One region of the Nesterenkonia sp. CL21 genome, then DNA from elsewhere that is predicted to be linked to it. Evidence: predicted binding sites of a transcription regulator. Region 1 holds the regulator's gene; the other holds the start of a gene.

Evidence for each region. The regulator HspR, encoded in region 1, represses chaperone genes until heat shock. The targets are predictions, from matches to a motif close to AAGTTGAGTCNNNNNGACTCAACTT.
Region 2: the regulator HspR is predicted to act here: its motif matches at 7,484-7,508, upstream of Q7C18_RS07955 (Hsp20/alpha crystallin family protein).

The regions. Positions count from the first base shown of each region.
Region 1 covers NZ_JAUTWR010000005.1:153,711-169,282, forward strand. The annotation lists gene Q7C18_RS09805 (multicopper oxidase domain-containing protein) at 1-494, shown strand, start outside; gene Q7C18_RS09810 (PadR family transcriptional regulator) at 656-988, shown strand; gene Q7C18_RS09815 (DUF1048 domain-containing protein) at 988-1,374, shown strand; gene Q7C18_RS09820 (ATP-binding cassette domain-containing protein) at 1,371-2,195, shown strand; gene Q7C18_RS09825 (ABC transporter permease) at 2,192-2,953, shown strand; gene Q7C18_RS09830 (peptide MFS transporter) at 3,059-4,531, opposite strand; gene Q7C18_RS09835 (aminotransferase class III-fold pyridoxal phosphate-dependent enzyme) at 4,745-6,007, opposite strand; gene Q7C18_RS09840 (NAD-dependent succinate-semialdehyde dehydrogenase) at 6,224-7,714, shown strand; gene dnaK (molecular chaperone DnaK) at 8,054-9,913, shown strand; gene Q7C18_RS09850 (nucleotide exchange factor GrpE) at 9,927-10,721, shown strand; gene Q7C18_RS09855 (DnaJ C-terminal domain-containing protein) at 10,889-11,854, shown strand; gene Q7C18_RS09860 (heat shock protein transcriptional repressor HspR) at 11,984-12,412, shown strand; gene Q7C18_RS09865 (M20/M25/M40 family metallo-hydrolase) at 12,494-13,735, opposite strand; gene Q7C18_RS09870 (AbgT family transporter) at 13,785-15,428, opposite strand.
Region 2 covers NZ_JAUTWR010000003.1:285,777-301,348, reverse strand. The annotation lists gene Q7C18_RS07995 (hypothetical protein) at 14-265, shown strand; gene Q7C18_RS07990 (PhnD/SsuA/transferrin family substrate-binding protein) at 272-973, shown strand; gene phnC (phosphonate ABC transporter ATP-binding protein) at 984-1,763, shown strand; gene phnE (phosphonate ABC transporter, permease protein PhnE) at 1,769-3,526, shown strand; gene Q7C18_RS07975 (inositol monophosphatase family protein) at 3,523-4,407, shown strand; gene Q7C18_RS07970 (ASCH domain-containing protein) at 4,497-5,222, shown strand; gene mgrA (L-glyceraldehyde 3-phosphate reductase) at 5,232-6,281, opposite strand; gene Q7C18_RS07960 (hypothetical protein) at 6,354-6,899, shown strand; gene Q7C18_RS07955 (Hsp20/alpha crystallin family protein) at 6,925-7,404, opposite strand; gene Q7C18_RS07950 (cysteine desulfurase family protein) at 7,533-8,702, opposite strand; gene nadC (carboxylating nicotinate-nucleotide diphosphorylase) at 8,748-9,590, opposite strand; gene nadA (quinolinate synthase NadA) at 9,640-10,914, opposite strand; gene Q7C18_RS07935 (NrtR DNA-binding winged helix domain-containing protein) at 10,911-11,666, opposite strand; gene Q7C18_RS07930 (putative sulfate exporter family transporter) at 11,807-12,907, shown strand; gene Q7C18_RS07925 (Rv2578c family radical SAM protein) at 12,983-14,005, shown strand; gene Q7C18_RS07920 (antibiotic biosynthesis monooxygenase family protein) at 14,075-14,413, shown strand; tRNA gene Q7C18_RS07915 (tRNA-Arg) at 14,465-14,537, shown strand; gene Q7C18_RS07910 (FAD-dependent oxidoreductase) at 14,612-15,572, opposite strand, start outside.

The DNA.
Region 1 (15,572 bases):
TGCCGGAGCGTCTGGTCCCGCTGGAGTCGTTGGAGGAGCGCGAGGCGGGCACCGTGCGCGGCTTCGAGCTGCGCACCAATCGGATCAACGGGCGGCTGATGGACATGGACCGGATCGACGAGGTCGTCACGGCCGGGACCATCGAGATCTGGGAGGTGTGGAACAGCCACGGCCAGCCGCACAACTTCCACGTCCACGACGTCCAGTTCCAGGTGCTCACCGTGGGCGGGCAGGCCCCGCCGCCCGAGCTGGCCGGCTGGAAGGACACGGTCTACCTGCCGCCGCACGAGCCGGTGCGGCTGATCATGCGTTTCGGTGAGCACACCAGCACCGAGGTCCCGTACATGTACCACTGCCATCTCCTCTGGCATGAGGACCAGGGCATGATGGGCCAGTTCGTGGTGGTGGACCCCGGGGGCGAGGACGACGTCGACGTCGCGCCGCGGGGCGGTCCTGATGCTGGGCCGCCGGAGCCGGGCGGGCACGGCCACTGACCCCTCACCGGCGTCCGGCTCGGGTTTGTCCCGGGGCGAATTCGGGGCCTGTGGGGCCCTCGGAGTGATCGCGGAGACCGGTTCGTCCACCCTCTTGCCCTCTCGGTACTCGGTGTTACTATGTACTGGTAATCAGTGATACAGAGTAGTGAGGAGGTGTGATGGGCAAGCAGGTCACGGAGATGCTCAAGGGCACCTTGGAAGGGCTGGTGCTCGCGATCCTGGCGGGTCGACCCGCCTACGGGTACGAGATCACCGCCTGGCTGCGCGAGCAGGGCTTCACCGACATCGCCGAAGGCACCATCTACGCGCTGCTGGTCCGGCTCGAGAAGCGCCAGCTGGTGGATGTGGAGAAGGTGCCCTCGGAGAAGGGCCCGCCCCGCAAGGTCTACACGCTCAACGATCAGGGACGGCGGCAGCTCGACGAGTTCTGGAGGAACTGGACGTTCCTGGCAGAGCGGATCGAGACGCTGCGCGAGGAGAGGACGCAGTGATGACGGAGAAGAAGAAGTGGTTCGAGTGGGTCACCGGTTCGCTCGAGGAGAAGAAGCAGTACCGGGAGCACCAGGAGCGCGTCAAGCAGCTCCCGGCGGGCTACCGCGAGACCCAGAAGGCCCTGGAACGGTACCTGCTGTACCGGGGCGGGCACGGCAGCGGCCAGGAGCTGCTCCGCATGATGACCGATCTGGCCGACCTGATCGAAGGGGCGGCCGCCGACGGCACGGCCATCGCCGAGGTGATCGGTGAGGACCCGGCCGAGTTCGCCGAGGAGTTCCTGGCCAACTACACGGACAGCCAATGGATCACCAAGGAGCAGGACAGGCTGCGCAAGGCCGTCGCCGAGGCGACGACATCGCAGGCGGAGGGGGCGGAGTCATGAGCGCCACGCTGACCGCCCCGGCCATCGAGGTCACCGGCCTGGTGAAGTCTTTCGGCGACACCGAGGTGCTCACCGGGATGGACATGGCCGTGGCTCCGGGCAGCATCTTCGCCCTTCTGGGGTCCAACGGCGCCGGCAAGACGACCGCCGTGCGGATCCTGTCCACCCTGCTGACGGGCGACGGCGGCACGGTGCGTGTGCTCGGGGTCGACGTCGCGGAGGACCCCGGCGGTGTGCGGGAGCTGATCAGCCTGACCGGACAGTTCGCCGCCGTCGACGAGATCCTCACCGGGCGGGAGAACCTCATGCTGATCGCTCGCCTGCGGTACCTGGCGGACCCGGGAGGCGTCGCCGACGAGCTGCTGGCCCGGTTCTCCCTGACGGAGGCGGGGAATCGCCGGGCCTCGACCTACTCGGGCGGCATGCGGCGGCGTCTGGACATCGCCATGAGTCTGATCGGCGAGCCCGCGGTGATCTTCCTCGACGAGCCCACCACGGGTCTCGATCCTCAGGCGCGGCTCGAGGTCTGGGACTCCATCCGCGCCCTGGCCCGGGGCGGCACCACGATTCTGCTCACCACCCAGTACCTGGAGGAGGCCGAGCAGCTCGCCGACCGTATCGCGGTCCTGCATGGGGGTCGGATCATCGCCGACGGCACGCTCGCCGAGCTCAAGGCGCTGATGCCGCCGGCCGAGGTGAAGCACGTGGAGGTCCAGCCCAGCCTGGAGGACATCTTCCTGGCTCTCACCGGGAGCACCGGGAGCACCGGGAGCACCGGGAGCGACCAGAGCACCCAGCGTGTCGAGAAGGAGGCATCATGAGCGTCCAGGCCCTGGAGGAGACCCGCACGCTGCTGGGCCGCTCCCTGCGACACATCACGCGCAGCCCGGACACGATCATCACCACCGCGATCATGCCCATCGCATTTCTGCTGCTCTTCGTCTACGTCTTCGGCGGGGCGATCGACGCCGGTACGGACAACTATGTGAACTACCTGCTGCCGGGGATCCTGCTGATCACGATCGCCTCCGGCATCGCCTACACCGCTTATCGGCTGTTCCTGGACCTCCAGGGAGGCATCGTCGAACGGTTCTCCTCCCTGCCGATCTCCCGATCCGCGGTGCTGTGGGCCCACGTGCTGACCTCTGCGGTCTCCACGGCGGTCTCGCTGATCATCGTGGTGGCGGTCGCGCTGATCATGGGCTTCCGCTCCAGTGCATCCCCGCTGGACTGGCTGGCCGCGGCGGGGATCCTGATGCTCATCACCCTGGCGCTGACCTGGTTGGCCGTCATCGCCGGTCTGTCGGCGAGCACGGTGGACGGCGCCAGCGCATTCTCCTACCCGCTGATCTTCCTGCCGTTCCTCAGCTCCGCCTTCGTCCCCACGGACTCGATGCCCACCCCGGTGCGGATCTTCGCCGAGCATCAGCCGGTGACCTCCATCGTGGACACGCTCCGGAACCTGCTGGGCGGGCAGCCGGTGGGCAGCGAGGTGTGGATCGCGCTCGCCTGGTGTGTGGGTCTGCTGCTCCTCGGCTATGTCGTCGCCGTGAGCATCTACCGCCGACGGGTCACCTGAGATCAGAGGCGCCCCGCAGGCAGGGACGACGACGGCGCCGGCCGACCTCTGTGGAGGTCAGGTGGCGCCGTCGTCGTGCGTGTGCCGCGGGTGTCAGGGGAGTGGTCAGCGTACCCCGCGCATGAGTCGCACCAGCTTCGGCGAGGCCACGGCCAGAGCGACGCCCAGCGCGACGCACACCCCGCCCAGGGTGATGAAGTAGGCGACCTCCTGGCCTGCGGTGTAGAAGCCGGCCAGGATGCCCGCCAGCGTGGTGCCCAGGGCGATGGACAGGTAGAACAGCGCCAGCATCTGGGTGGTGAACGCCACCGGAGCCAGCTTGGTGGCCACGGAGAGGCCGATGGGGCTGAGCAGCAGCTCCGCCCAGGTGACCAGCAGCAGGATGCCGACCAGTGCCAGCAGCGGGGTCCGTTCCAGGGACTCCAGCGGGATGAACAGCAGGTAGGCGATGCCGATCACCACCAGCGCGCCGCCGAACTTCAGCGGCGTGGAGGGCTGCCGGTCGCCCATCGTCGTCCATAGGGCGGCGAAGACGGCGGCGAAGAGGATGATGAACAGCGGGTTGATGGACTGCACCCAGCTGGCGGGCATCTCCCAGCCGAAGATGCTGCGGTCCAGGCGCTGCTCCGAGTACACGGCGATGAACGTGAACTGCTGCTGGAACAGGGCGAAGAATGCGGTGGAGGCGATGAACAGCGGGATGAAGGCGACCACGCGGCTGCGCTCGTCGCGGTCGACCTTCGGAGAGGTCAGCAGCACCACGAAATAGACCACCGCGGCCACGATCACCACCCCGGCGATCACCGTGGCCAGGTTGGCCGCGGTGAGCACGCCGGTGGCGAAGAGCCCGGCGATCAGCACGACGGCGGCCAGCGCGCCGAAGCCGTACCGGCGGCGCAGCCCGGCGGGCAGCGGATTGACCACCGCATGGGCGGAGTCCGGGAGCCGGCGGCGGCCCCGCGTGTAGACCACCAGACCGATGACCATGCCGACCGCGGCGGCGCCGAAGCCCCAGTGGAAGCCGATGCGGTCCTGCAGCAGCCCGGAGAGCAGCGGGCCGATGAGCCCGCCGATGTTCACCCCCATGTAGAAGATCGAGAACCCGGCGTCGCGGCGCGGGTCCTCGCGGGTGTAGAGGGTGCCCACCAGGGAGCCGGCGGCGGCCTTCACCCCGCCCGAGCCCACGGCGACGCAGACGAGTCCGACGGCGAGCCCGGCAGCGCCGGGCAGCACGGCCAGGGCGATGTGGCCGATCATCACCAGCACCGCCGAATGGAACAGTGTGCGCTCGGCACCGATCAGTCGATCCGCGATCCACGCGGTGAGGATGGTGGAGAGGTAGACGGAGCCGCCGTAGGCGCCCACGAGACTCAGGGCCAGGCCCTGGTCGATCCCCAGGCCGCCGTCGGCGACCGAGAAGTACATGTAATAGGCGAGGATGCCCTGCATCCCGTAGAAGGAGAAGCGCTCCCACAGCTCGACCGAGAACAGGTTGAACAGCATCCGCGGATGCCCGAAGAACGACTTCCCCTCATCCGCCGCAGGGACCGGCGACGGGTTCTGATGAATGGTGGTCATTTTTCCCATGGAATCGCATGCTGAGCTAAAGCGCTAATCCGGACGTTTCCTGGATGCTCGCTCGCCAGGGGTGATGTCGGCACGATCGCAGGTCAGAGGCGATCAGGAGGGGGTGGACGGCGCGACGGCGTGACGTGCGAGACAGCTGTGGCCGGCCTCGTCACCCGAGGCCGGCCACAGCTGCTGCGTGGGGGAGAGGCAGGGGGGATGCGCTCAGCCGAGCACGGCGGCCAGGGTCTCCTCCCAGAGGCCCAGGGCCTCGTCCACCTCGGCCTCGGTGACCACCAGCGCGGGGATGAGGCGCACGTTCTGCCCGTACATGCCGTTGTTCAGCAGCAGCAGGCCGCGCCGGGCGGCCTCCTGCTGGACCGCGGCCGACGTCGCCCCGTCCGGCTCGCCGTCGGCGTCGACGAACTCCACGGCCAGCATCAGGCCGAGTCCCGTCACTCCGGCCACCTGGGGGTGCTGCTCACCGATCCGCTCCAGTCCGGCGCGCAGCTGGGCGCCGCGGGCGGCGGCGTTGTCCACCAGCCCCTCCTCCTGGATGACCTCCAGGGTGGCGGCGGCCGCGGCGCAGGCGACCGCGTTCGCCCCGTAGGTTCCGCCCTGGGAGCCCGGGCGGGCCTTGGCCATGAGCTCTTCGGAGGCGGCGATGCCGGAGATCGGGAAGCCGGAGGCGATGCCCTTGGCGAACATCATGATGTCCGGGGAGACGCCGAAGTGGTCCTGCCCCCAGAATTCGCCGGTGCGGCCGAAGCCGGTCTGCACCTCGTCGAGGATCAGCAGGATGCCGTGTTCGTCGGCCCGCTGGCGCAGGCCCTCGAAGAACCGGCGGTTCCCCGGGACGTAGCCGCCCTCGCCGAGCACCGGCTCCACCAGGAATGCCGCGGTGTCCGCCGGTGCCGACTGGGTCTGCAGCACCAGGTCCAGCTCCCGCAGCGCGAAGTCCGTGGCCTGCTCCTCGTCGAAGCCGTAGGCGCGGTAGTGCGTCGGGTTGGGGAAGGGGGAGACCACCACGCCGGGCATCAGCGGCGAGAAGCCGGCCTTGAACTTGGTGCCGGAGGTGGTCAGCGAGGCCGCGGCGACGGTGCGCCCGTGGAAGCCGCCCTGGAACACCACCATGTTCGGCCGTCCCGTGGCCTGGCGGGCCAGGCGCAGAGCCGCCTCCGCGGCCTCGGAGCCGGAGTTGGCGAAGAACAGGGAGTTCAGCCCCGCCGGCAGCACCTCGCCGAGGCGTTCGGTGAGACGCTGCAGCGGCTCGTGCATGATCGTTGTGTACTGGCCGTGGATGAGCTTCCCGACCTGGGCCTGCGCGGCCTCCACCACCTTCGGGTGGCAGTGGCCCGTGCTGGTCACCCCGATGCCGGCGGTGAAGTCCAGATGGCGCCTGCCCTCGGCGTCGTAGAGGTTCACGCCTTCGCCGTGGGTCGCCACCACGGGGGTCGCCTGCTTCAGGAGGGGGGAGAGAGCCGTCACCGGTGCACCTCATTCTGATTGTTGACAATCCGTCCGTGGCCTAGGCTACTCGGTGGGGGTGCGGATGTCAGCCCGTGGCCGGGATGGCCATGGTCGGCGTCGTCGCACCCGTGACCGGCCCCGCGGGGCGGGCGTATCGTGAGCACCACGTCGAGAGACCGCGTGTGAGGCCAGGCGAGAGGCCTGGCTGCAGATCTAGCGTGAGAAGGAGTCCAGATGACAGGCACCACCGCTGAGACCGTGACGCCGCACCGGGAGGCCGACGTGGTCGCCCAGGCGCCGAAGCAGCTGTTCATCGACGGCCAGTGGGTCGACGCCCGGGGAGGGCGCACGCTCGACGTCGTCGACCCCTCCACCGGGGAGGTGCTGTGCGCCGTCGCGGACGCCAGTGAGGAGGACGGCTGGGACGCGCTGAAGGCCGCCGAGCGGGCGCAGGCCGAGCTGGCCGCGCTGCCCCCGCGCAAGAGGGCCGACATCCTCATGCGCGCCTTCGAGCTGATGCATGAGCGCATCGACGACCTGGCCCTGCTGATGACCCTGGAGATGGGCAAGCCGCTGGCCGAGGCCAAGGGGGAGGTCGCCTACGCCGCCGAGTTCTTCCGGCACTTCGCCGAGGAGGCCACCCGCATCGACGGCGGCTACCAGACCGCCCCCGCCGGAGGCTCTCGCTTCCTGGTGACCCGCCAGCCGGTGGGGCCCTCGATCCTCATTACCCCGTGGAACTTCCCTCTGGCGATGGGTGCACGGAAGATCGGGCCCGCGATCGCGGCCGGCTGCACGTCAGTGACCAAGCCCGCCGCCCAGACGCCGCTGTCCATGCTGGCGCTGGGGGAGATCCTCTCCGAGGCCGGCGCGCCGGCAGGGTCGGTGAACATCGTGGTCACCTCCACCTCCGGGAAGGTCATGGAGCCGCTGATCCGCTCCGGGATCGCCCGCAAGCTCTCCTTCACGGGCTCCACCTCGGTGGGGCGGAAGCTGCTGGAGCAGTGCGCGGGCCGGGTCCTGCGGACCTCCATGGAGCTCGGCGGAAACGCCGCGTTCGTGGTCTTCGAGGACGCGGACCTGGATAAGGCCGTCGATGGCGCCATGCTGGCCAAGATGCGGAACTCAGGGGAGGCCTGCACGGCGGCCAACCGGATCTTCGTCCACCGCAGCGTGATCGAGGAGTTCGGTCGCCGGCTCACCGACCGGATGTCCGAGCTGACGGTCGGCCGCGGCGTCGACGACGGTGTGAAGGTCGGTCCGATGATCGATGCGAACCAGCGGGACAAGGTCGACGAGCTGGTCCAGGACGCGATCTCCGGCGGCGCACGTGTGCTCACCGGTGCCGAGGCGCTCGACGGCGGCGGATTCTTCTACCGGCCCACTGTGCTCACCGACGTCCCGGAGTCCGCCCGGATGCGCGACGAGGAGATCTTCGGGCCCGTGGCGGCGCTGACTCCCTTCGACAGCGAGGAGGAGGTCGTCGCCGCGGTCAACTCCACCGAGTACGGCCTGGTCAACTACGTCTACACCGAGTCCCTGCGGCGCGGGCTGCGCGTGGCGGAGTCGGTGGAGTCCGGCATGGTCGGGCTCAACCAGGGCGTGGTGTCCAACCCGGCGGCACCCTTCGGCGGGGTCAAGGAGTCCGGGCTGGGCCGCGAGGGCGGGCCCACCGGCATCGATGAGTTCCTGGAGACCAAGCTCATCGGCATCGCGATGGACTGATCGGACTCATCACCGCCTCGAGTGGCGGATTCACTGCGGCTGTCGGGCGCGATCGGCGATCCAGCAGCAGGGGATCCGCCACTCGACGTGTGACGGGGGTGTGGAGCGGGGCCGGGGTGTGGAGCGGGGCCGAGGGTGTGGAGCCGCGTCGAGAGGGGCTCGCCGTCGTCGGGAATGAACGCCGTGCTTCCTCCGTTGGACAGGACACGAAAAGTTGAGTCGGGTCGACTCAAGTCAGTTTGACACCGCCTGCACCGAGGTGGAGACTTGAGTCCGGTTCACTCAAGCAGACCTGCGCTCCGCACCGGAGCGAGACCGTCCATCGAAGGGAGTCCCCTCATGTCCCGTGCAGTCGGCATCGACCTCGGAACCACCAACTCCGTCGTCGCCGTCCTCGAAGGTGGCGAGCCCACCGTCATCGCCAACGCCGAGGGCGCACGCACCACCCCGTCCGTCGTCGCCTTCTCCAAGGACGACGAGGTCCTCGTCGGCGAGATCGCTCGCCGCCAGGCCGTCAACAACCCGGACCGCACCATCGCTTCCGTCAAGCGCCACATGGGCACCGACTGGAAGAAGGAGGTCGGAGAGAAGACCTACACTCCGCAGGAGATCTCCGCCCGCACGCTGATGAAGCTCAAGCACGACGCCGAGTCCTACCTGGGCGAGGACGTCAGCGAAGCCGTCATCACCGTGCCCGCCTACTTCAACGACGCCGAGCGCCAGGCCACCAAGGAGGCCGGCGAGATCGCGGGCCTGAAGGTCTCCCGCATCGTCAACGAGCCCACCGCCGCGGCGCTGGCGTACGGTCTGGACAAGGGCAAGGAGGACGAGCTCATCCTCGTCTTCGACCTCGGAGGCGGAACCTTCGACGTCTCGCTGCTCGAGGTCGGCAAGGATGAGGACGACTTCTCCACCATCCAGGTGCGCGCCACCGCCGGTGACAACCGCCTGGGCGGCGACGACTGGGACCAGCGGATCATCGACTGGCTGGTCCAGCAGGTCAAGAGCAAGGAGGGCGTGGACCTCTCCAAGGACAAGATCGCCGTGCCGCGTCTGAAGGACGCCGCCGAGCAGGCGAAGAAGGAACTGTCCTCGGCCACCTCCACCGACATCAACCTGCAGTACGCCGCCATGACCGAGAACGGCCCGGTGCACGTCAACGAGACGCTGTCCCGCGCGAAGTTCCAGGACATGACCTCGGACCTGCTGGACCGGACCAAGAAGCCGTTCCAGGACGTCATCACCGAGGCCGGCGTGAAGGTCTCCGAGATCGACCACGTCATCCTGGTCGGCGGCTCCACCCGTATGCCCGCCGTGGCGGACCTGGTCAAGGAGCTCTCCGGCAAGGACGCCAACAAGGGCGTCAACCCGGACGAGGTCGTCGCCGTGGGTGCGGCCCTGCAGGCCGGTGTGCTCGCCGGTGAGCGCAAGGACGTCCTGCTCATCGACGTCACCCCGCTGTCCCTGGGCATCGAGACCAAGGGCGGTGTGATGACCAAGCTCATCGAGCGCAACACCGCGATCCCGACCAAGCGCTCCGAGGTGTTCTCCACCGCCGAGGACAACCAGCCCTCGGTGGCCGTCCAGGTCTTCCAGGGCGAGCGCGAGTTCACCCGGGACAACAAGGCCCTGGGCACCTTCGAGCTGACCGGCATCGCCCCGGCTCCGCGCGGCGTGCCGCAGATCGAGGTCACCTTCGACATCGACGCCAACGGCATCGTCCATGTCTCCGCCAAGGACAAGGGCACCGGCACCGAGCAGTCCATGACCATCACGGGCGGCACCTCCCTGGACAAGGAGGACATCGACCGCATGGTGGCCGACGCCGAGGCCCACGCTGAGGAGGACAAGAAGCGTCGCGAGGCCGCCGAGCAGCGCAACGCCGCCGAGACCACCGCGTACTCGGTGGACAAGCTGATCAAGGACAACGAGGACAAGCTCCCCGCCGAGGTCAAGGACGAGGTCCAGGCCGACGTCGACGCCCTGAAGAAGGCGCTTGAGGGCGAGGACAACGACGACGAGATCAAGTCCGCCTTCGAGAAGCTGCAGGCCTCCCAGACCAAGCTGGGCGAGGCGCTGTACTCGCAGGCCGGTGCTGACGCCGCCACCGACGGCGCGCCCGCCGGCGACGCCTCCGGCGAGGACGAGGACATCGTCGACGCCGAGGTGGTCGACGAGGACGCCGACGAGAAGAAGTGAGAGGTCGTCCCTGATGGCAGAGCAGGACCAGAACCCGGAGCGGGACGGCGCGGACCGTCCTGAGTCCGAGGAGCCGATCCGCTTCACCGACAAGCGCCGGATCGACCCGGAGACGGGCCGGCCGCGCCACGTGGAGGGAGAGACCGGCGCCGAGGAGAAGGAAGCCGCTGCGGGCTCCGGCACAGAACCGGCAGACCCGGTGCAGGACCCGCTGGCCCAGGCCGAGCAGATCCTGCGCGACCTGCCGGCCGAGGATGCCGAGGACTCCGAGGCCGGGGATCCGGTGAGCGTCGCCGACGCCGCCGGAAGTCCGGACCCCGGAGCGGATCCCCTGGTGGCTGAGGAGCCGGAGCTCGAGGAGGTCCCCGCGGACCAGTCGAGCGCCGGTGACCGCGAGGCCGAGCTGCAGGCCGACCTGCAGCGGCTCCAGGCGGAGTACGTCAACTACCGGCGCCGCGTGGAGCGGGACCGGGCCGTGGAGCGGGACCGCACCGTCGGTCACGTCATCACCGGCCTGATGCCGGTGCTGGACGACATCCACGCCGCCCGGCAGGCCGGCGACCTGGACGACGGGCCCTTCGCGGCCATCGCCGCGAAGTTGGAGTCGCTGCTGCAGCACCAGGGCCTCGAGCGCATCGACGAAGAAGGCGTGCTCTTCGACCCGTCGGTCCACGAGGCGCTCATGCAGCAGCCGCACCCGGAGATCCCCGCCGACCACGTGGCCGCGGTGCTGCGGGCGGGCTACCGCCACGGCGACCGTGTGCTGCGCGCGGCACAGGTGATGGTCTCCACCGGCCCGGCCGAGTGAGCCGAGCCTGACTCTCCGTGCCGACGGCCCGCACCGGGCCGTCGGCACGGATCGGCCGACGCCATCGTCGCGGAGCGTCGCAGCCCACGACGTCGGCACACAGACAGCGCACCACGCGCAGGCCCCGCCCGACGGGGTCGCAGAAGAGAAGCAGGGAGGGAGGCGCCGTGGCCTCGCAGGATTGGATCAACAAGGACTTCTACGCCATCCTGGGCGTCTCCAAGGACGCGTCCGAAGACGAGATCAAGAAGGCCTACCGGAAGCTCGCCCGGACGTACCACCCGGACAAGAACCCGGGGGACGAGGCCGCTGAGCAGAAGTTCAAGGACGTCTCCGAGGCCCACACCGTGCTCTCCGACAAGCAGCAGAGGGAGCAGTACGACGCCATCCGGGCCATGGGCTCGGGCGCCCGCTTCTCCGGAGCCCCGGGCGGCGCCGGCGGCGCCTCCGGATTCGAGGACATCTTCGGCGGGCTCTTCGGCGACGCCGGCGGCTTCGGCCGCGGGGGTCGAGGCGGCCCCGACTTCTCCGACATCTTCGGTGGCATGGGCGGCCGGTTCGGCGGCGGTTTCGGCGGGGGCGCGCCGGCCAAGGGCGCCGACCGCACCGCGAAGACCACCATCTCCTTCGCCGGGGCCGTCCGCGGCACCACGGTGGGGCTGCGCGAACCGGACGGCAACGTCATCGACGTCCGGATCCCCGCCGGGGTGAAGGAGGGCCAGAAGGTCCGCGTCAAGGGCAAGGGCCAGCAGGGACCCGGCGGCGCCGGCGACCTGCTGGTGGAGGTGGCGATCACCCCGCACCGGTTCTACGAGCGCGACGGTGACGACATCCGCATCCACCTTCCCGTCTCCTTCGACGAGGCCGTGCTGGGCACCACCGTCCAAGTGCCCACCGTGCACGGCGAGAAGGTGCGGATCAAGGTCCCCGCCGGCACCACCTCGGGCCGCACCCTGCGGCTGAAGGGCCACGGGGTCCGCCGGAAGTCCCACCAGGGGGACATGCTCGTCGTCGTGGACGTGCAGGTGCCCCAGGACCTCTCCGAGGAGGCGGTGGAGGCCGTGAAGGCCTACGCGGAGGCGACTCGCGACGTCGACCCCCGCGGCGACCTGGAGGCCCGGGCCGCCCTGTGACCGGGCCCGCCGCTGCGGGATGATGGAGAGACGAGACCGACCCGCCCCGGCGCGGCCGGGCGGGAACGGAAGAGGTGAGCAGCAGTGGCCAGGAGACGTCGCTCCGAGATCGGCGGGGAGGACCCGCGGCTGATCGAGGCGGAGCACCGGCATGCTCCGCTGTTCGTCATCTCCGTGGCCGCCGAGCTGGCGGACATGCACCCGCAGACGCTGCGCCAGTACGACCGCATCGGCCTGGTCACCCCGCGGCGCCAGGGCGGCCGGCACCGTCGGTACTCGCCCTATGACATCGAACAGCTCCGGCAGATCCAGCAGCTCTCCCAGGAGGGTGTCTCCCTGGAGGGCATCCGGCGGATCATCGAGCTGCAGAACCGGGTGGAGGAGCTCGAGGAGACCGTGGAGGAGCTGCGCTACGAACTCCGCGAGGCTGAACGGCACTCCACCAAGCCACGGGTCTTCGCCGTCGGCCCGCACGGCGACGTGGTCACGGTGGCCCGAGGCCGCCGGGCCCGCACCAGCACCCAGGCGCTGGTGCTCTGGGACCCGCGCCGCCGCTGACCGGGTGTGTTGCCCGAGTACCCGCCCCGCACACCCTGTCCCGCACACCCCGTCGAGCGGTGATCTGTGCGTCAGGAGGGGTCAGGGGCGGGCGGCGACGTCGGCGATCATCCCCGCCAGCAGCGCCGTCTGCGGCGCGATCTCCGAGACCAGGATGTGCTCATGGACCGCATGCGGCCCTTCGCCGACGGCACCGAGGCCGTCGAGGACCGGCAGCCCCAGGGCGGAGACGAAGTTCGCGTCGGAGGCTCCGCCCACCGCGGCCGGGGTGATCCTCCGCCCCAGACCTGCGGCCAGGCGCTCCACCCGGGCCATGGCGGCCCGGGAGGCCGGGGTCGGATTCATCGGGGGCCGATTGGCATCCACCGCGATCTCCAGTCGCAGCCGAGGGTCGGCGGCATGGGGCTCCGGCAGCCGCAGGGCGCGCAGACCCTCGGCCACCCGGTCCTGCTCGGCCGCTTCGGTCACGCGCACATCCACCTGGCAGGTGGCCTGACCGGCCACCACATTGCGGCTGGTGCCCCCGTGGAAGGTGCCCACGGTGACGGTGGTGCCGTGATCCGGGGAAGCCAGGGCGACGATGTCGGGCACGACGGCGGCCAGCGCGTGCACCGCACTGGCCCCCTTCTCCGGCTCCAACCCGGCATGGGCCTGCACGCCGTGCACGGTCAGGTCCGCGAAGACCATGCCCTTGCGGCGGTCCTTGGGCTGACCGGCCGCACTGGGCTCCGGCACCAGTGTCAGCGCGGACTGCGCCGCGGCGGCCTCGATCGCCGGGCGCCCCGCGGTCGAACCGATCTCCTCATCGCCGGTGAGCAGCAGCCGCAGCGGGGCATGCGGCACTCCGAGCTCGCGCAGCGCACGCACCGCCCAGAGGGTCTGGACGATGCCGAACTTCATGTCCAGCACGCCCGGGCCGGTGAGGCGGTCGCCCTCGGCGGTCAGGGGCCAGCCGGTGATCGTGCCGGCTGGCCAGACTGTGTCGTAGTGGCACACCGAGAGCACGGAGCTCTCCAGCTCCGTGATCTCGCCGCCGTCGACGTCGCGTCCCGGCCACCGCAGATCCAGCACGTCGCCGTGGACGCCGCCGTCGGTGCGGGCCTCGGCCAGCGGCTCGCCGAGTCGTTCCACCGCCAGGGTGCGGATCTCCTCCAGCCCGGCGTCGAGCAGCGCCTTGTCATGGCTGGGCGTCTCCGCGTGCACGATGCGCCGCAGGTCCTCCAGGAGCTGCTCCTGGTGGGCGGCGGCGTGGTTCCGCAGCGCCGGCATCGGGATGCTGGCCAAGGCGTCGGGTCGGGCAGACGTCGTCGGGGTGCTCTCCATCGGGGTCCTTTCCATCGGGGTCCTGTCTCTCCTGGTCATGGTCGTCTCCTCAGCGCACCGGCACCCCGGGCCCGAGCGGGATCCCGAGGGCCCACCACAGCACGAAGAACAGGAACCAGGCGCACAGCAGCGCCACGGAGACCGGCAGCGTCAGGGACACCAGGGTGCCGATGCCGGCCTTCGGGTAGTACCGCTGCAGATACCCCAGCACCAGGGCGAAGTAGGGGCTCATCGGGGAGATGATGTTGGTGGGGGAGTCCCCGATGCGGAACAGCATCTGGGTGACCTCCGGGGAGGTGCCCACCAGCATGAGCATGGGCACCAGCACCGGGGCCATGAGGGTGTACTGCGCGGACCCCGAGGTGATGGTCAGGTTGAACAGCGCGACCAGCAGCACGACGCCGGCGAACATCACCACCACGGGCAGGTCCAGCCGCTCCAGCAGGTGAGCGCCCTCGATGGCCAGCACCATCCCGATGTTCGACCAGCTGAAGTAGGCGATGAACTGGGCGGCCGCGAAGAACAGCACCACCACGCCGGAGAGCTCCTTGATGGAGCGTCCCATCAGCTCCGGGATGTCCCGCGGGCGGGTGATGGTGCCAGCGGCGACCCCGTAGGTGACGCCCACCGCCAGGAAGGCCAACGCGATCGGCACGGCGATGTCGGTCAGCAGCGGGGAGTCGAGCACGTCCCCGCTCTCGGCCTGGAACGGCGAGCCGGGCAGCAGGAGCAGGGAGAAGTACACCGCCAGGAATCCTGCCAGCGTCAGCAGGGACGCGCGCAGCGCCGCGACCTCTCGGCGGGTGTAGGTCAGCAGGGAGACTTCATCGGTGATCGCCTCGCCGCGGCCGCCCTCGTCAAGGTCCCTGCCGGCCGCCAGCACGGCGGTGGCCGCTCCGCCGGTGGCGTCCTCCTCGTGCTTCATGCGCTCGGTCATCCGGACCAGCAGCAGCTCGGTGACCAGCGTGACCACCAGGGCGAGCACCACGGCGGAGGCCGCGGAGAAGAAGTAGTTGGCCACCGGGGAGACCACATGGTCCGGGTCGATCAGCTGGGCCGCCGAGGTGGAGATCCCGGCCAGCAGGGGATCGCTGGCGGTGATCAGCAGGGACGCGTTGTACCCCGCGGAGGCCGAGCCGAAGGCGACGACGGCGCCCAGTACCGCGGAGCGGCCGCTGGCCTTGAACGCCGCGGCCGCCAACGGGATCAGGATGACGTAGATGGCGTCTGAGGCCACGGATCCGGTCACTCCGGCGAGGGCGACCGTGAAGGTCAACCAACGGCGCGAGACCCGGGAGACCACCACCCGGATGGCCGCGCTGATCAGACCCGATCCCTCAGCCACCGCGACGCCCAGCATCACGGTGATGATCAGACCCAGCGGCGGGAACGTCACGAAGTTCTCCACCGCATCGGTGACCATGCGCTGGAAGCCCTCCGGTGTGAGCAGGCTCTGCACGGCGATCTGCTCGCCGTCGGCCGGGTTCTCCGCACCCACTCCCAGGGCCTCCAGGACGGCGGAGAGGACCACCACGACCACCGCGAGGATGATGAACAGCCAGAACGGGTGAGGCAGCAGGTTGCCGATGCGTTCCACGACCCGCAGCGCCCGGACCAGGAATCCGGGGCGATCGCCGGCGCTGCGCGATCTGCGGGAGCGGCGGGTCGGGGTGACGGTGCTGGGCTCTGACATGGCGATTCCCTTCCGCCGGCCCCGGGGTCCAGGGGCCTTCCGGCGTGACGACCTTGCAGATCGCGCCAGTCTAGTCAGAAGGTGGTGATTCGGTAAACGAACTATCCCCTGCGGATGCCAGGAGTCCCTGAGCTCAGCGAGCCC
Region 2 (15,572 bases), on a different contig from region 1:
GAGGCAGAGCATCATGGGACACAGGGGACACATCATGCGCTGGACGGCAGGGGCCGCCGTCGCGGCGCTGGGGCTGACGGCCTGCGGGGCCGGAGACGACGGCGGCGACGCGGGAGACGGCGGCACCTTGAACTTCGGGGTCGTTCCGTTGGAGACGGCGACCGAGACCCTCGACAACTGGAGCTTCTTCATCGACAAGTTCGAGGAGGAGACCGGCTACCAGATCGAGCTCTTCGAGGCGACGGATCCGGCCGCCGTGATCTAGGCGACCATCGCCGGGGACCTGGACTTCGTCCAGCTGGGGCCGTTCGCCCAGTGGATCGCACGAGACAACGGCGCCCAGCTCGACACCGTGGGCGCGACGGCTCCGGACGAACAGGGTCCGCGCAACGAGGCGGTGGCCGCCGTCCGGGCCGACTCCGGGATCGAGGACATCACGCAGCTCGCCGGAGAGGACATCTGCTTCATCTCACCCGGATCCGCCACTGGCTATCTCTTCGGAGCAGCCGCCTTCCTGAGCGAAGGGATGGATCCGGAACGTGACGTCAACGGCATCTTCGTCGGTGACCACGCCTCGGCGGCCCGGAGCATGTACGACGGCGAATGCGCCGCAGTATTCACCCACCGCGAGTACGCCGAGGTCATCTTCTTCGACGACAACGACAACGACGACGTCGAGCCCGGAGCCCTGGACATCATCTGGCGGGACGAGGTGCCGGAAGGTGGAATCTCCGTCTCCACGGAGATCGACGAGGAGCTGCAGACGATGATCACCGAGACCATCCTGGAGCTCAACGGAGATGCCATCTACGAGCGCGGCGAGTGCCCTGACGATCTGCAGGCCGAAGGTGAGACCGGGGACTTCTGCCGGGTCATGGGCCAGTTCTGGGGGATCGTCTCCGAGGACGAGTCCTACTGGGAGCCGATCGCAGAGGTCTGCGAGCTCACCGATGCCCCGGCCTGCCAGAGCTGAAGGAGCGACGATGACGAACAGCTCGAGTGACCTCGCGGTCAGCCTGCGGGGGATCACCAAGGAGTTCAATGACGGTGAGGTTCTGGCGCTGCGCGGGATCGACCTGGACGTCCCGCGGGGTCAGAAGCTGGTGCTGATGGGGCTCTCGGGGTCGGGGAAGTCGACCACGCTGCGGGTGCTGAACCGGCTGCATGATCCGACCTCCGGGGAGATGACGGTGCTCGGTGAGGACCCGATGGCGATGTCGGCCCGTCAGCTGCGCCGGTTCCGACAGCGGGTGGCGTTCGTGTTCCAGCACTTCAACCTGGTGGGTCGGCTGACCGCGCTGGAGAACGTCATGGCCGGAGCGCTGGGCACACTGCGGGGACCCCGGTACGGGGTGATGACCTATCCCAATGCGATGCGCCATGAGGCCCTGGCTCAGCTGGAGCGGGTCGGGCTCGGGGACCAGGCCTTCCAGAAGGCCGGCACGCTCTCGGGCGGGCAGCAGCAGCGGGTCGGCATCGCGCGGGCACTGTTCCAGAAGCCCGAGCTGGTGCTGGCCGACGAGCCGGTGGCCTCCCTGGATCCGGAGTCGTCTCGGCAGATCATGGAGCTGCTGCTGAAGGTCTGTGAGGAGGACGGGCTGACGGTGATCTGCAGTCTGCACCAGGTGGAGCTGGCCATCGAGTGGGCTGACCGGATGGTGGGCCTGCGCCATGGAGAGATCGTCTTCGACCGGGATGCCTCCCAGATCACGATCGCAGATGCCTCGACCATCTATGCCAGCACTGATCCGGAGGCGGCATGAGTGTGATGGAGACTGTGCGTCCGCGGGTGCTGCGGCCGCCCAAGGACAAGAAGCGACGGCGTCTGCAGCTGGTCGGTCTGGCGGTGATCGCGCTCTTCGGGGTGGCGCTCTGGCAGACCGGGTTCACGCCCTGGAACGTGTGGGGCCGGATGGATTCGGTGGTCAATCTGATCGATCGGATGATGCCGCCCAGTTTCGTGGACTGGCAGCGCTACGTCGTCGCCGTCATCGAGACGCTGTGGATGGTGCTGGCGGGTACGGCCATCGCCCTGGTGCTGGCGGTGCCGGTCTCGGCGCTGGCGGCGCGGAACATCACCACCGGGCCGGTGGCGTACAACATCTGTCGATTCATCATCACCTTGACCCGTGCGGTGCCTTCTCTGGTGTTCGCCCTGATCTTCGTCCGAGCCATCGGTGTGGGGCCCACTGCCGGGGTGTTGGCGATGGGGATCAGCTCGATCGGGATGATCGGGAAGTTCTTCGCGGACCGGATCGAAGAGATCGACATGGGAATCGTGGAGGCCAGTCGGGCCTCAGGCGCCACCCGGATCCAGACCTTCTTCTCGGCGGTGCTGCCGCAGGTGATGACCAACTGGATCTCGCTGTCGCTGTACCGGATCGACATCAACCTGCGCAGCGCGGTGATCCTGGGCTTCGTCGGTGCTGGTGGCATCGGTCTGGAGCTGCAGCGGGTCCAGGGACAGATGGTCTACGCCCGGGTGATGGCCATTGCGATCATCATCTTCGTCCTGGTGCTGCTCACGGAGCGGCTCTCCGCGATGGCGCGAGCCGCTGTGCTGGGCCGCGAGGCTCCAGCCAAGGAGAATCCCTTCTCCCTGCGTGCGATGTATCGAGGTCTCACTGCCCGCCGCGCGGGACGCGGCGGCGCTGCGCCCCTCGGCGCCGCTCAGGCTGGTGCCAGGGATGCGGATCTGCAGCGCGCGCGCACACCTGCCTGGCGTCGGCCCAAGGCCGAAGGCCGTATCAGTGTGGGCTGGGACGTCTTCCGGCTGCGGCGCTGGATCATGGGCGTCTCCGCGGTGGTGCTGACGGTCGGCAGCTTCGTGCTGCTGGGCTTCGGCCCGGTGCAGCTCATCGCCGCGATCCAGGACATCGTGCCCTATGTGGTGAGCATGTTCCCGCCGGACTTCGTCACCAACTTCACGCGCCATCTGGATCTGATGCTGGAGACCATCTGGATGGCATTGGCCGCCACCGTGCTGGGGCTGATCATCTCGCTGCCGATCGGGATCCTGGGGGCGAAGAACGCGACCTTCCATCCGATCGCGGAGAAGCTGGCCCGGTTCTCCACCGTCGTGGTCCGGGGCATGCCGGAGCTGATCATCGCGGTGCTGCTGGTGGTCGCCTTCGGGATGGGACCGCTGGCCGGGGTGCTGGCCCTCACCATCGGATCCATCGGACTGGCCGGAAAACTCATCGCCGACACGATTGAGGACACCGACCTGTCGAAGCAGAACGAAGCTATGCGAGCTGTGGGTTCGAGCTGGCTGCAACGCACGGTGACCTCCACGATCCCGACGGTGATGCCCGGGATCGTCGGGGTCGGGCTCTATATGTTCGACGTCTTCGTCCGAGCGGCCACGGTGATGGGCATCGTCGGAGCCGGCGGCATCGGGCTCGCACTGGATGCCTCGATCAGGGGCCGGCAGATGGATCAGACCCTGGCCCTGATCATCATGATCTTCATCACCGTCTATGCCACGGAGAGATTCTCCGGCTGGCTCAGGAGGCAGATTCTGTGACACATACTCACCACGACGGCGCGACGGACGACTCGCTGGGTCTGGCCCGCATCGCCCGGCGCGCGGCCGAAGCTGTGGCCGATGACATTCGGCAGGCTTTCACTGAGACGGTCGAGGTCGAGCACAAGACCTCGGAGTTCGATCCGGTCACCGAGGTCGACCGATCCTCGGAGCGTCGGATCCGGGAGATCCTGGCGGAGGCGACTCCGCACGCGGCCATCGCCGGAGAGGAGTTCGGTGCCACGGAGCCGACCGATTCCGTCGGTTCTGCGTCCCTGCGGTGGCATATCGATCCCATCGACGGCACCCACAACTTCATCGCGGGGATCCCCTACATCTCCACCTCGGTGGCCGCCGAGGTGGAGGGGGTGATCGTGGCCGGTGCAGTGCATGACCCCTTGCGGCGCGAGACCTTCTGGGCTTCCGACGATCAGGCGTGGGTCGACGACTCCGTGCTGGCCTCGGCGGCCGAGGATCCCGGGCGGCCCGGAGTGCTGACCTCGCAGCCCTTCCAGGGGCTGCGCTCCACCGGGGCCGAGCTCGAAGAGCTTGTGGAGATCTGCCGCAGCTTCGGGATCGTCCGGAATCCGGGGTCGTTCGCCCTGCAGGTCGCTCACGTGGCCGCGGGTCGGGCCAGCGGGGCCTTCGAACTCACCGGTGCGGCACCGTGGGACATCGCTGGGGGGATTGCGGTGGCCCAGGCCACGGGATGCACCCACCTGCGGCTGGGGCAGGCTCCGCCAGGGTTCGGGGACTGGGCCAGCCACTCCTACCTGATCACCCGCGATCCCGCCAGGGCTGCTGAGATCGGCCCCCGCCTGGCCCGTCTCATGGCCCACGGCGAGGTGCCGGAGGTGTTCGCCAAGTTCATGGCGATCTGACTCAAGCAGACACGCTCGGCTCAGGCAGGCTCTGAGGCCCGGTCCCATCACGGGGCCGGGCCTCATCGTCTGCCCGTAGACTGCACTCCATGCTGACGCTCAACGACCGCCGTGTCCTGACTGCCGCACGGGAGGTCACGTCCCGTCTCGGGCCGGGGGACGAGCACACCGTCGGTTCCGCAGCGATCGACATCTCCGGGCGCATCCACACCGGGGTCAACGTCCACCACTTCACCGGTGGCCCCTGCGCGGAGCTCGTGGTGCTGGGCCAGGCCGCCGCAGTGTCCTCTGACCGGCTGATGACCATCACCGCTGTGGGCGATGACGGCCGTGACGTCATCGCGCCCTGCGGACGATGCCGCCAGGTGATGCTCGATCTTCATCCTGACCTCGAGGTGCTGGTGCCGCCGACCGACGCCACCGCAGGGGAGGCGGCGACGCCGGTGTCGATCCGCGACCTGCTGCCACACGGGTACCGGTCGCCGGACGCTGATGCCGGGCGGGTGCTGCGTTTCGCCGGCCAGTACTACGACGATGTCGCCGACGGTCGCAAGACCGTGACCATCCGGCTGGGAGACCCCCAACGGATCGGCCCGGTGACCATGGTCTTCGAGCAGGCGGAGGTCGCAGGGTTCCAGGTGCTCTCCGGCGTCGTGGAGACCATCGGGCAACGCCGGTTCGGGGAGCTGACCGCCGAGGACGTGCGGCGGGAGAACGCCTCGTCGCTGGAGGCTCTGCGCTCCGGGCTGCGGGGCCACTATCCGCACATCACGGAGGAGGACGTCGTCGACGTCGTCGGCTTCCGCCTCGCCTGATGAGCCGGATCAGGCGGACGTGCTGCGGCGCGCGTCGCCCCAGATGTCGATGCCGGCGTCGACGGCGTGCTGGTCGATCTCGGCCAGCTCCTCGGTGGTGAACGGCGCGCTGCGCAGGGCCTGCAGGTTCTGCTCCAGCTGCTCGACCCTGCTCGCACCGATCACCAGCGAGGTGACCCGCTCGTCTCGCAGAGCCCAGGCCAGTGCCATCTGGGCCAGCGTCTGGCCGCGCCGCTGGGCGATGTCGTAGAGTGCGCGGATCCGAGCCAGGTTCTCCTCGCTGAGGAAGCCGTCCCGGAAGGACGGCTTGGTCGCGGCACGAGAGTCCTCCGGGACGCCGTCGAGGTACTTCTCCGTGAGCATTCCCTGAGCGAGCGCACTGAAGGCGATCACGCCCACGCCCTCCTCCTCGACCGTGTCCAGCAGGCCGTCCTGCTCGATCCACCGGTTGAACATCGAATACGAGGGCTGATGGATCAGCAGGGGAGTGCCCAGCTCCTTCAGGATGGCCGCGGCCCGGCGGGTGTCCTCCGGGGAGTAGGAGGAGATTCCGGCATAGAGGGCCCTGCCGGAGCGGACGGCGGTGTCCAGAGCGGCCATCGTCTCCTCGAGCGGGGTGTCCGCATCCGGGCGATGGGAGTAGAAGATGTCCACATAGTCCAGCCCGAGACGGTCCAACGAGGCATCCAGGCTGGAGAGCAGATACTTCCGGCTGCCTCCCGGCCCGCCATAGGGGCCCGGGTGCATGGTCCAGCCCGCCTTGGTGGAGATGATCAGCTCATCCCGGTAGGGGGCGAGGTCCTCCCTCATGAGCCGACCGAAGTTGATCTCCGCCGAACCCGGAGGGGGACCGTAGTTGTTCGCCAGATCGAAATGCGTGATGCCGGAGTCGACGGCGAACCGCACGATGTCCCGCTGCCGTTGGAAAGGGACGTCGTCACCGAAGTTGTGCCACAGGCCCAGCGAGAGCGGCGGCAGCACCAGGCCGGAGCGACCGACCCGGCGGTAGTCCAGCCTCGAGTAGCGGTCGTCGGCGGCGAGGTAGGGCCGGTGGCTCATGGGTGCTCCTGTTCGGTCGTCGGGCCGCTGGCAAGCCTACTCCTGCCGGGGCGGGCCGACTACGATCAGTCCATGGTGACGTCACAGAACACAGCAGCGATCGCCCGCGCGACGGGCCGGCCGTGGGACGCCTGGCTCGAGGAGCTCGACGGCGCAGGCGCCCGCGAGATGGACCATCCGCAGATCGCCGGGCTCGCGATCGCCCGCATGCCCGAAAGCCTGGACAACCCCGGCTGGTGGGCCCAGGGAGTGGCGGTGGCCTATGAGCAGCATCATGGGATGCGGGTCCCGGGGCAGACCAGCGACGGGATGTTCCAGGCCTCGGCCAGCAAGACGTTCCGCGGCACGCGGGATGAAGCGTGGGCGGCCTGGACGGAACTCGTCGCCGACCGTGAGGAGTTCAACGGCGTCGGGCTCGCCCAGGCGCCCACGACCTCTGAGACCCCGAAGTGGAGATACTGGCGGGTCTCCTTGGAGGACGGCACCAGGGTGAGTGTGGGCGTCACACCCAAGGGTGACGAGAGGGCAACCGTCGGCCTGGAGCATGCGAAGCTCGGCTCTCCTGAGGAGATCGACCGGTGGAAGCCCTTCTGGAAGGCGCTGCTCGCCGAGCTGTGAGCAGACCCCGGTCACGGATCGGTGCTCAGCTCTCGATCTGCTCCTGGGCGCCGGAGCCGGACCGGGTCACCTGGATGCGCTGCGGAGTCTCTGCGGAGTAGACGCCTGCGACCCTCACGGTCAGCACGCCGGCGTCGTAGTCCGCTGTCACGGAGTCCGAGGGGACCTCCTGCGGCAGAGTCACCGTCCGGGAGAAGCTGCCGTATCGGACCTCGCGCAGTCCTTCTGCCTCGCGCTCGTCACGGCGCTCACCGGAGACGGTGAGGCTGAGTCCGGTCAGCTCCACTGAGACGTCCTTCTCCGGGTCCACCCCGGGAAGGTCCACACGCAGCACCAGGTCCTCGCCGTCGCGGTGGGCGTCGACGGCGGGGACGAAGCCCGTGCCTTGTCCTGATTCCATGCGGGGAGCCGCGAAGGCCGCGGAGTAGAACAGCGGGGTGCGCAGGGACCGGAAGACGTCGTCCATCAGGGACAGCGGGTCCAGGCGGGTCAGACGGGTGGTCATGAGGATCAGCCCCTTTCGATCTGTTGTCTGGTTGACGGCTTGCAGTCAGATCAACAGCTGTCCGGGGCGTCGTATTCCAAAGTTGAGCGTCATATGCTCAGGTTTTCATATCGCCGTGTCGCTGGCCCTCATGGTGCCGCACAGGCACTGCGGATCAGCGCCTCAGCGGCACGTGCGAGGTCAGCTGATGAGGTGTTGACGTCGAAGGTGAACCGGACGGCGGTCTGTGCCAGGTCCTCCGGCACGCCCATAGCCGTCAGGCTGGGACTCGCCTCCGAGGAGCCGGCGGCGCAGGCGGACCCGGAGGAGCAGAAGATCCCGGCCCGCTCCAGATCCAACAGCACGGATTCTCCACTGCGGCCCGGCAGGACGAAGGAGGCGTGACCGGCCAGCCGCCGGGTGCGGTGACCGGTCAGGCGAGCTCCGGGGACACCCTCCTCGACGGCGGCGATGAAGTCGTCGCGTCGGCGACGCAGCGTCTCGGTGTCCTCTGCGGCGGCGAGCTCCAGCGCGGTGGCCATGCCGACGGCGCCGGCGACGTCCTCCGTGCCGGAGCGTCGGCCGCGCTGCTGGCCGCCGCCGTGGATCAGCGGCTCGAACGGGGTCCGACGCCGCAGCCACAGGACGCCGACGCCTTTCGGGGTGCCGAGCTTGTGTCCGGCCAGGCTCAGGGCCTGCACCCCGAGTTCGCGGACGTCAATGGTCTCGGATCCAGCCGCCTGGACCGCATCGGTGTGGAACGGCGTGCCGGTCTCGGCGGCGACGGCCGCCAGGGAGGCGATGTCCTGGACCGTGCCGACCTCGTTGGAGGCCGTCTGCACGCTGACCAAGGTGGTGTCAGACCGCAGGCGGCGCTGCAGCTCGTCGGGGTCGACGACTCCGGCATCGTCCACAGGCAGAACGTCCACCTCGTAGCCGATCCTCTCCAACCAGGAGGCCGATTCGGCGACCGCTGGGTGTTCCACGGCGGAGATCAGTACGTGCCGGCCTCGGGGAGCCGCCAAGGCGATCCCCTTGACCGCGGCATTGTCAGCCTCGGTCCCGCCCGAGGTGAACAGGATCTCACCCGGCCTGGCGCCCAGGGAGCGTGCCACACGGGCGCGGGCGTCGGTCAGGGCGCGCTCGGCGGCGAGTCCGGGCTCGTGTCGGCTCGAAGGATTGGCGTGCACCCCGGCGAGCAGGGGCCACATGGCCTCCAGGACCTCCCTGCGCACCGGGGCTGAGGCGGCCGAGTCCAGGTAGATCGTCCCGGAGGGGGAGGGCGTCGGCCGCTCCTGCGGGTCGGCGGTCTGTGTCATCTGAGGATCCTTCACCGGGTCGGGCGCTGCGGCGCGTCGGGGAGGTCAGCGCGACGTGGTCATGTCGAGTCCGAGGTCCACAGCTGGCACGCCATGTGTCAATGCGCCGACACTGATGACATCGATGCCGGTGGCGGCCACCTGGCCGATCGTGTCCAGGGTGATGCCTCCGGAGGCCTCGACCACGGCACGGCCGGCGATGATCTCCACTCCGCGGCGCAGTTCCGGGAGGGAGAAGTTGTCCAGCATGATCGTGTCGGCCCCGCCGGCCAGCGCCGGGGCGATCTGGTCGATCCGGTCGACCTCCACCTCGATGTGCACGGTGTGCGGCAGTCGGGTTCGTGCGGCGGAGATCGCCGCGGCGAGGTCGTCCACCAGGGCGAGGTGGTTGTCCTTGGCCATCACGGCGTCGGAGAGGCCTGACCGGTGGTTGTGTCCGCCGCCGCAGCGCACGGCATGACGTTCCAGCGCGCGTAGCCCCGGAGTCGTCTTGCGTGTGTCGGCGATGCGCACCCCCGTGCCAGCCACCGCCTCGACGTAGCGGGCCGTCAGACCAGCGACCGCCGTCATGCGCTGCACAAGGTTCAGAGCCACCCGTTCGGCGGTCAGGATGGGCCGTGCCGGGCCGTGCACCGAGGCGAGCCGCTGGCCGGCGACGAAGGGTGTGCCGTCGTCGTGATGAACCGTGACCTCCACATCCTGGGACAGCGCCGTCATCGCCGCGGCGAACACCGCGCCGCCGCTGAACACGCCGGCCTCGCGGGCGACCAGGTCGGCCTCGGCCTGTGCGTCGGCCGGCACGAATGCCCACGAGGTGAGGTCCCCGAAGGGGGCGTCCTCCTCCAAGGCGCGATGCACCACAGTCTCGATCTGGCTGCGCGTGAGCAGCGGGTCCCCCGCGACGTCGCGGGCAGGGAGCAGGGGGGTCGTCACGGGATCACCTCGGCTTCGCCGCGAGCATGCGGTCCAGGGCGACCTTCGCCTCTGCTGCGACCTCGTCGTCGACGATGATCTGGTTCTCCACCCGGCCGGCGACGAGCTCGTCCAGCACCCACGCGAGGTACCCCGGGTGGATCCGGTACATGGTCGAGCAGGGGCAGATCACCGGATCCAGGCAGAAGATCGTGCGGTCCGGGTATTCGGCGGCCAGCCGGTTGACCATGTTGATCTCGGTGCCCACCGCGATCGTGTCACCGGGGGACGAGGCGGCGATGAACTTCCTGATCGCGTCGGTGGAACCGGCGGCGTCGGCGGCGTCGACCACCGGCATGGGGCATTCCGGGTGGACGATGACCTGGCAGCCGGGGTGCTCGGCGCGGGCCTGGGAGATCTGGTCCACAGTGAAGCGGCGATGCACTGAGCAGAAGCCGTGCCACAGGAGCACCTTCGCCTCTCGCAGCCCCTCCTCGGTGTTGCCTCCGAGCTCCTGCCGCGGGTTCCACATCGGCATCTGCTCCAGCGGCACTCCCATGGCCTTGGCGGTATTGCGGCCCAGGTGCTGGTCAGGGAAGAACAGCACTCGGTGAGCACGCTCGAACGCCCACTCCAGTACGGTGGCGGCGTTCGACGAGGTGCACACGATGCCGCCGTGGCGGCCGCAGAAGGCCTTCAGCGCCGCCGAGGAGTTCATGTAGGTCACCGGGATCACCGGGAGCTTGCCCTCAGCATCCGGCTGGGGATCCTCCGGGTCGAAGCCGTAGACCTCGGCGATGTCCTCCCAGGCCTCCTCCACGGACTCCTCATCGGCCATGTCAGCCATGGAGCAGCCGGCCGCGAGGTTGGGCAGGATCACCTGCTGATCGGCCGAGGAGAGGATGTCGGCAGTCTCGGCCATGAAGTGCACGCCGCAGAACATGATCGTCTCCGCCTCCGGCTTGGTCAGTGCCGCGTTGGCCAGCTGGAAGGAGTCTCCGACGAAGTCGGCGTACTGGACGACCTCGTCACGCTGGTAGAAGTGTCCGAGGATCACGAGCTTCTCGCCGAGGGCCTCCTTCGCCGCACGGATCCGAGCATGGAGCTGCTCGTCCTCGAGCTCTCGGTACAGCTGCGGCAGCTGACCGGGGCGGACCGTGCGGTCAGGAATCGGGTCGGACTCGGAGGCGCCGGGCCCGTATCCGGGGGCGACGTCGAACTCCCAGGGGCCGCGTGGCAGCGAGTCGTTGCACGACTCCTTGGGCTTGAGCTCGATGCGGTCGTGGACGGACAGGCTCATGGGTTCTCCTCGATGGTGAGCGTGTAGCGGGAGCGGTTGGGGGCCGAGCGGTAGAGCAGCGGCGGCCGGTGGTTCGTGCCGGTCATCCGACGCCCGGTGCTCTCCACCGAGCCCTGGGCCAGCACCTGGCGGCGGAAGTTCGACGGATCCAGGTCTCTGCCGAGGATCGCCTCATAGACCTCGCGGAGCCGGGTCAGCGGGAACTCCTCGGGCAAGAACGCGTGCGCGATGGGGGAGTAGGTGATCTTGGCGCGCAGTCGCTGCAGGGCATAGCGCAGGATGACGCCGTGGTCGAAGGCCAACGGGGCGGTGCCGTCCTCATGGCGGCGCAGGGTCTCATCGGCCGGGAACCACGCGACGTTGTCCCCGTGGTCGGCCTCGGCGTCCTCCTCGGGACGGACCAGGGCCCAGTAGACGATCGAGACCACGCGCTGGTCCGTCTGGCCGGACCGGTCGACGTCGCCGAAGGCGTAGAGCTGTTCGAGGTGCCGGGGCTCCAGGCCCGTGGTGGCCTTCAGCGTCTCCCGGGCCGAGGCGGCCAGGTCGTGATGGTCCTCCAGGGGTCCGCCGGGCAGGGCCCAGCGGCCGCAGAAGGGGTCGCGGATGCGGCGGACCAGCGGCAGCCACAGCGTCGGGCGGTCCTGTGCGGGGCCCGGGCGCAGGGAGAACACGACGGTGGACACGGCCAGCTCCAGGTGCTGGTGGGGTGCCGGTGCCCGGGCCGTCGACTGGCTCCCTGCGGGACTCGTCACGATGAGCTCACTCCTTCTGGTATCTGTGACACTATGCTATCCATCATAAAGTCATGTCAACCTGAAGGGTGGCAGAGGAGGTGGCGACGGCGGAGCGGCCCTGGTCCTGCGGGCTCTCGCCTCCGGCTTAGACTGTCGCGGTGACCTCTCCTGCTCGACGCCGCCTCCGCCAGGGGCTGCCCGCCGACCGCCGAGGCCTCGGACGGGTCGGGCGCCCTGTGCGGCGCCTCGTCCCGGGGCTCGCTGTGGCGCTGATGGCCGCCGTGGCCGCCCACCTGCTCGCCGAGCAGATCCCCGGCGTCTCCGGACTGCTGCTGGCCATCCTCCTCGGCATCGGTCTGCGTGGACTGCGCTGGATCCCGCCGACCTTCGAGGCGGGACTGCGCGTCGCCTCCAGGACCGTGCTGCGGCTGGCCATCGTGCTGCTCGGGCTCCAGCTGGTGCTGGGCGACATGCTGGCTCTGGGCTGGGAGGTACTGGTCATCGTCGCCGGCACGGTGGTGGTGACCTTCGTCGGCACAGTGCTGGGAGGTCGGGCGCTGGGCACCCCTCGAGGGGAGTCGACCATGCTCGCCACCGGCACTGCGATCTGCGGCGCCTCTGCGGTCGCCGCGGCCGCAGCTGCTCTGGACCGTGGAGACGGACGGGACAGCCGCGGTCGGCCGGTGGATGCGGCTGCGGCGATCGCGGTGGCCGTGGTGACTCTCTGTGGGACCATCGCCATGCTCGTGCTTCCGCTGCTCGTCACCATGCTCGGGCTGGACGAGCGGTCCGCCGGCATCTGGATCGGAGCCGGTGTCCACGAAGTGGGTCAGGTGGTGGCTGCGGGAGGGATGGTCGGCGCCACGGCGCTCGCGGTCGCCGTCGTGGTCAAGCTGGCTCGAGTGGTGCTGCTGGCGCCGATCATGGTGGGGCTCGGAGTGGTGGCGCGTCGGCGCGATCCGGGCGGGAGCGCGGCACAGCGAGAGGCGGGACGGCGGCGAACGCCGCTGATCCCCGGGTTCGTTCTGGGCTTCCTGGGTGCGGCCGTGCTGGCCTCTGTGGTGGGGATTCCAGAGGGGGTCATGGATCCGGTCCGTGCTGTCACCACGATGCTGATGACGATGGCGATGGTGGGGATCGGTTCCGGGGTGGACCTGCCCGACCTCCTGCGTCGAGGTGGGCCGGCCCTGGCGCTGGGCGTGTTCGGCACGGTCCTTGCCCTGGGTGTCTCGCTGATCGGCGTGGTCGTGCTCCTCTGAACGGCAGGCCCAGAGGTGCCTCGCCGAGGTCGGAGTCTCTCGACTTTCATTCGAAACTGTGTTCGAATGGCAGGTATGCGATGGCAGGGTCAGAGGATCGACGGCGACGACGGCGGGGCGCTGCTGCCGCTCAAAGGCCTGGTGCGCACGGTGCGCACCCCAGACTTCGACGGTGTCACGTTTCATGAGATCGCCTGTCGGTCGGCGCTCAACCGCGTGCCGGCAGGTTCGAACATGCCCTTCACCTGGACCATCAACCCCACCCGGGGGTGTCTCCATCGATGCGTCTACTGCTTCGCGCGGAAGACCCATGAGTACTTGGACTTCGACTCCGGCCGGGACTTCGACACCCAGATCGTGGTGAAGACGAACATCGCGGATGTCCTGCGAGCTGAGCTGTCCAAGCCCAGCTGGGGTAGGGAGCACGTCGCGCTGGGAACCAATTCGGATCCCTATATGCGCGCGGAGGGCCGGTATCGGCTCATGCCTGACATCATCGCGGCGCTGGCCGAGTCTGGGACTCCGTTCTCCATTCTGACCAAGGGCCCGCTGCTGAAGCGGGACCTGCCGCTGCTGCGCGAGGCTGCGCAGCAGGTGCCGGTCTCCGTGGCGGTTTCGCTGGCGATGGTGGATCGGGACCTGCAGCAGCGCGTCGAACCGGGCACCCCGGACCCGCGCGCCCGGCTGAGCCTGATCCGCTCCGTGGTCGATGCCGGACTGGAATGCACGGTGCTGGCGATGCCGATCCTGCCGTGGCTCACCGACTCCGAGGAGCATCTGGATGCGCTGCATGCCGAGCTGGCCGAGGCGGGAGCGGCTGATGTGACCACCGGAGCGCTGCATCTCAGGCCGGGGGCGCGGGAGTGGTTCCTGGACTGGCTCGCTCGGGAGCATCCCCGCCTGGTGCGGCGGTATCGACGGATCTACCGGGGAGGCTCCTATGCCTCCTCCGAGTACAGAACGTGGCTTGCGGCGCGGGCGAAGGAGGCGCGGCGCAGGCACGGTGTCGACCGTCGCCGGGACCCCATGTGGCGGGAGCGCGTGTCGCCGGAGCTGCCGGCCGCGGATCTCGGCCCCCGGCAGCCGGCGCTGTTCTGACTGCCGGGGCAGGCGAGTTCTGGCTGACATCTCCGCGCGGCCTCAGCCCGGGGGTGTCACAATGAATCCATGAGCGTCATCAAGATCAATGCGATCACCGTTCCTGAGGACTCCGGCGATGAGCTGGGAGCCCGCTTCGCCGCACGGCATGGCTCCATGGAGGGCACTTCGGGCTTCGAAGGGTTCGAGCTCTTGCAGCCCACCGATGGCCGCACGGTCTGGCTCGTCGTCACCCGCTGGGCATCGGAGGAGGACTTCGACAACTGGCGGAACTCCGAGCATTTCCAGCGTTCGCACGGTCAGGGCGGCTCAGGAGATCGGGACTCCGGTGACCAGGGGGAGCAGAAGCGACCCCCGGTCGGCATGTCCTCGGAGCTGTGGAGCTACCAGATTTCGGTCACCGGCTGAGGGCTGGTAATCTAACTGGGTCAGAACGTCAGCCCGGCTGACCTGGCCCGCGCCTCCTTAGCTCAGGGGATAGAGCGTCTGCCTCCGGAGCAGAAGGCCGCAGGTTCGAATCCTGCAGGGGGCACCCATCGCCGAAGCCCCGGATCACTGGTCACAGTGGTCCGGGGCTTCGTCGTACACGCTGCGAACGATCTCACCTCATTGCTCACCGGGCTTCCGCGGCCCTCGCGGTAAGTCGACTGGGACCCCTTCTGCGAAGCGGGTGAGCCGAAAATCTTCCAGAAGAGGTTCGATGTCACCCTGGACCTCGCGGGCAACGGCTCGCCCGAGGAAAGGCGCCAGCGTCACGCCGCTATGGGTGGCCACTACGTAGATGTCCGGTGCCTCCGGCGCAGGTCCAGCAATGGTCCGCCCGTCGATGGGCATCGCGCGCTGACCCACGAGGATCTCGGCAGTCTCGAGTGACTCCGTCCCGTGCAGGATCGTACGAAGGCGCGACAGGTACTCCGGGACAAGGCTGGCCCGGTCGGATTCCGCGGCCTCAGGGGAGGCTGAGACATCGAGGTCCAGCGCCTGGATCAGAAGCCGGCCTCCGCCCTCTGGGCGCACGTTGAGCCACGGCGTGGTCACGAGCCGATGCAGGCGGGCGGGAGTGGGGGCTGTGCGTACCAGGTGGCCCACGGTCACGTCTCCGGGGGCGGTGTGCGCGGCCATCGGGACGTCGAGCCCCAGCGAGGCAGCCAGCGGCCCGGTCCATCGTCCGGTGGCCAGTACGACTCGATCTGCTTCGATATGCGATCCGTCAGCGAGGAGCACGTTCAGAGGGGAGCCGGAACGATCAATTCCTGTGACCCGTGCCCCTTCACGCAGAATCCCGCCGTGCGCCTGGAACTGCACGAGACGTTCAGCAACGTAGAGGTGAGGGTAGACGTGTGCCTCGTCGGGGAAGAAGACTATCGTTTTCGCGCTCGGCGGCACGATGATCCCCGGTTCGAGGCGCTGCGCCTGGGCGGACGTGAGTTCTTCCACGGCGTAGCCGCGGGAAGTCATGCGTTCTGCCCGGGCTCTGAGGTCCCGTTCATGAGCCTCATCCTCGGCGATCTCAAGGTGCCCTGTGGCAGCGATCCACGGCGTCTGGGGTGTCGCGAGACTCCGGTGC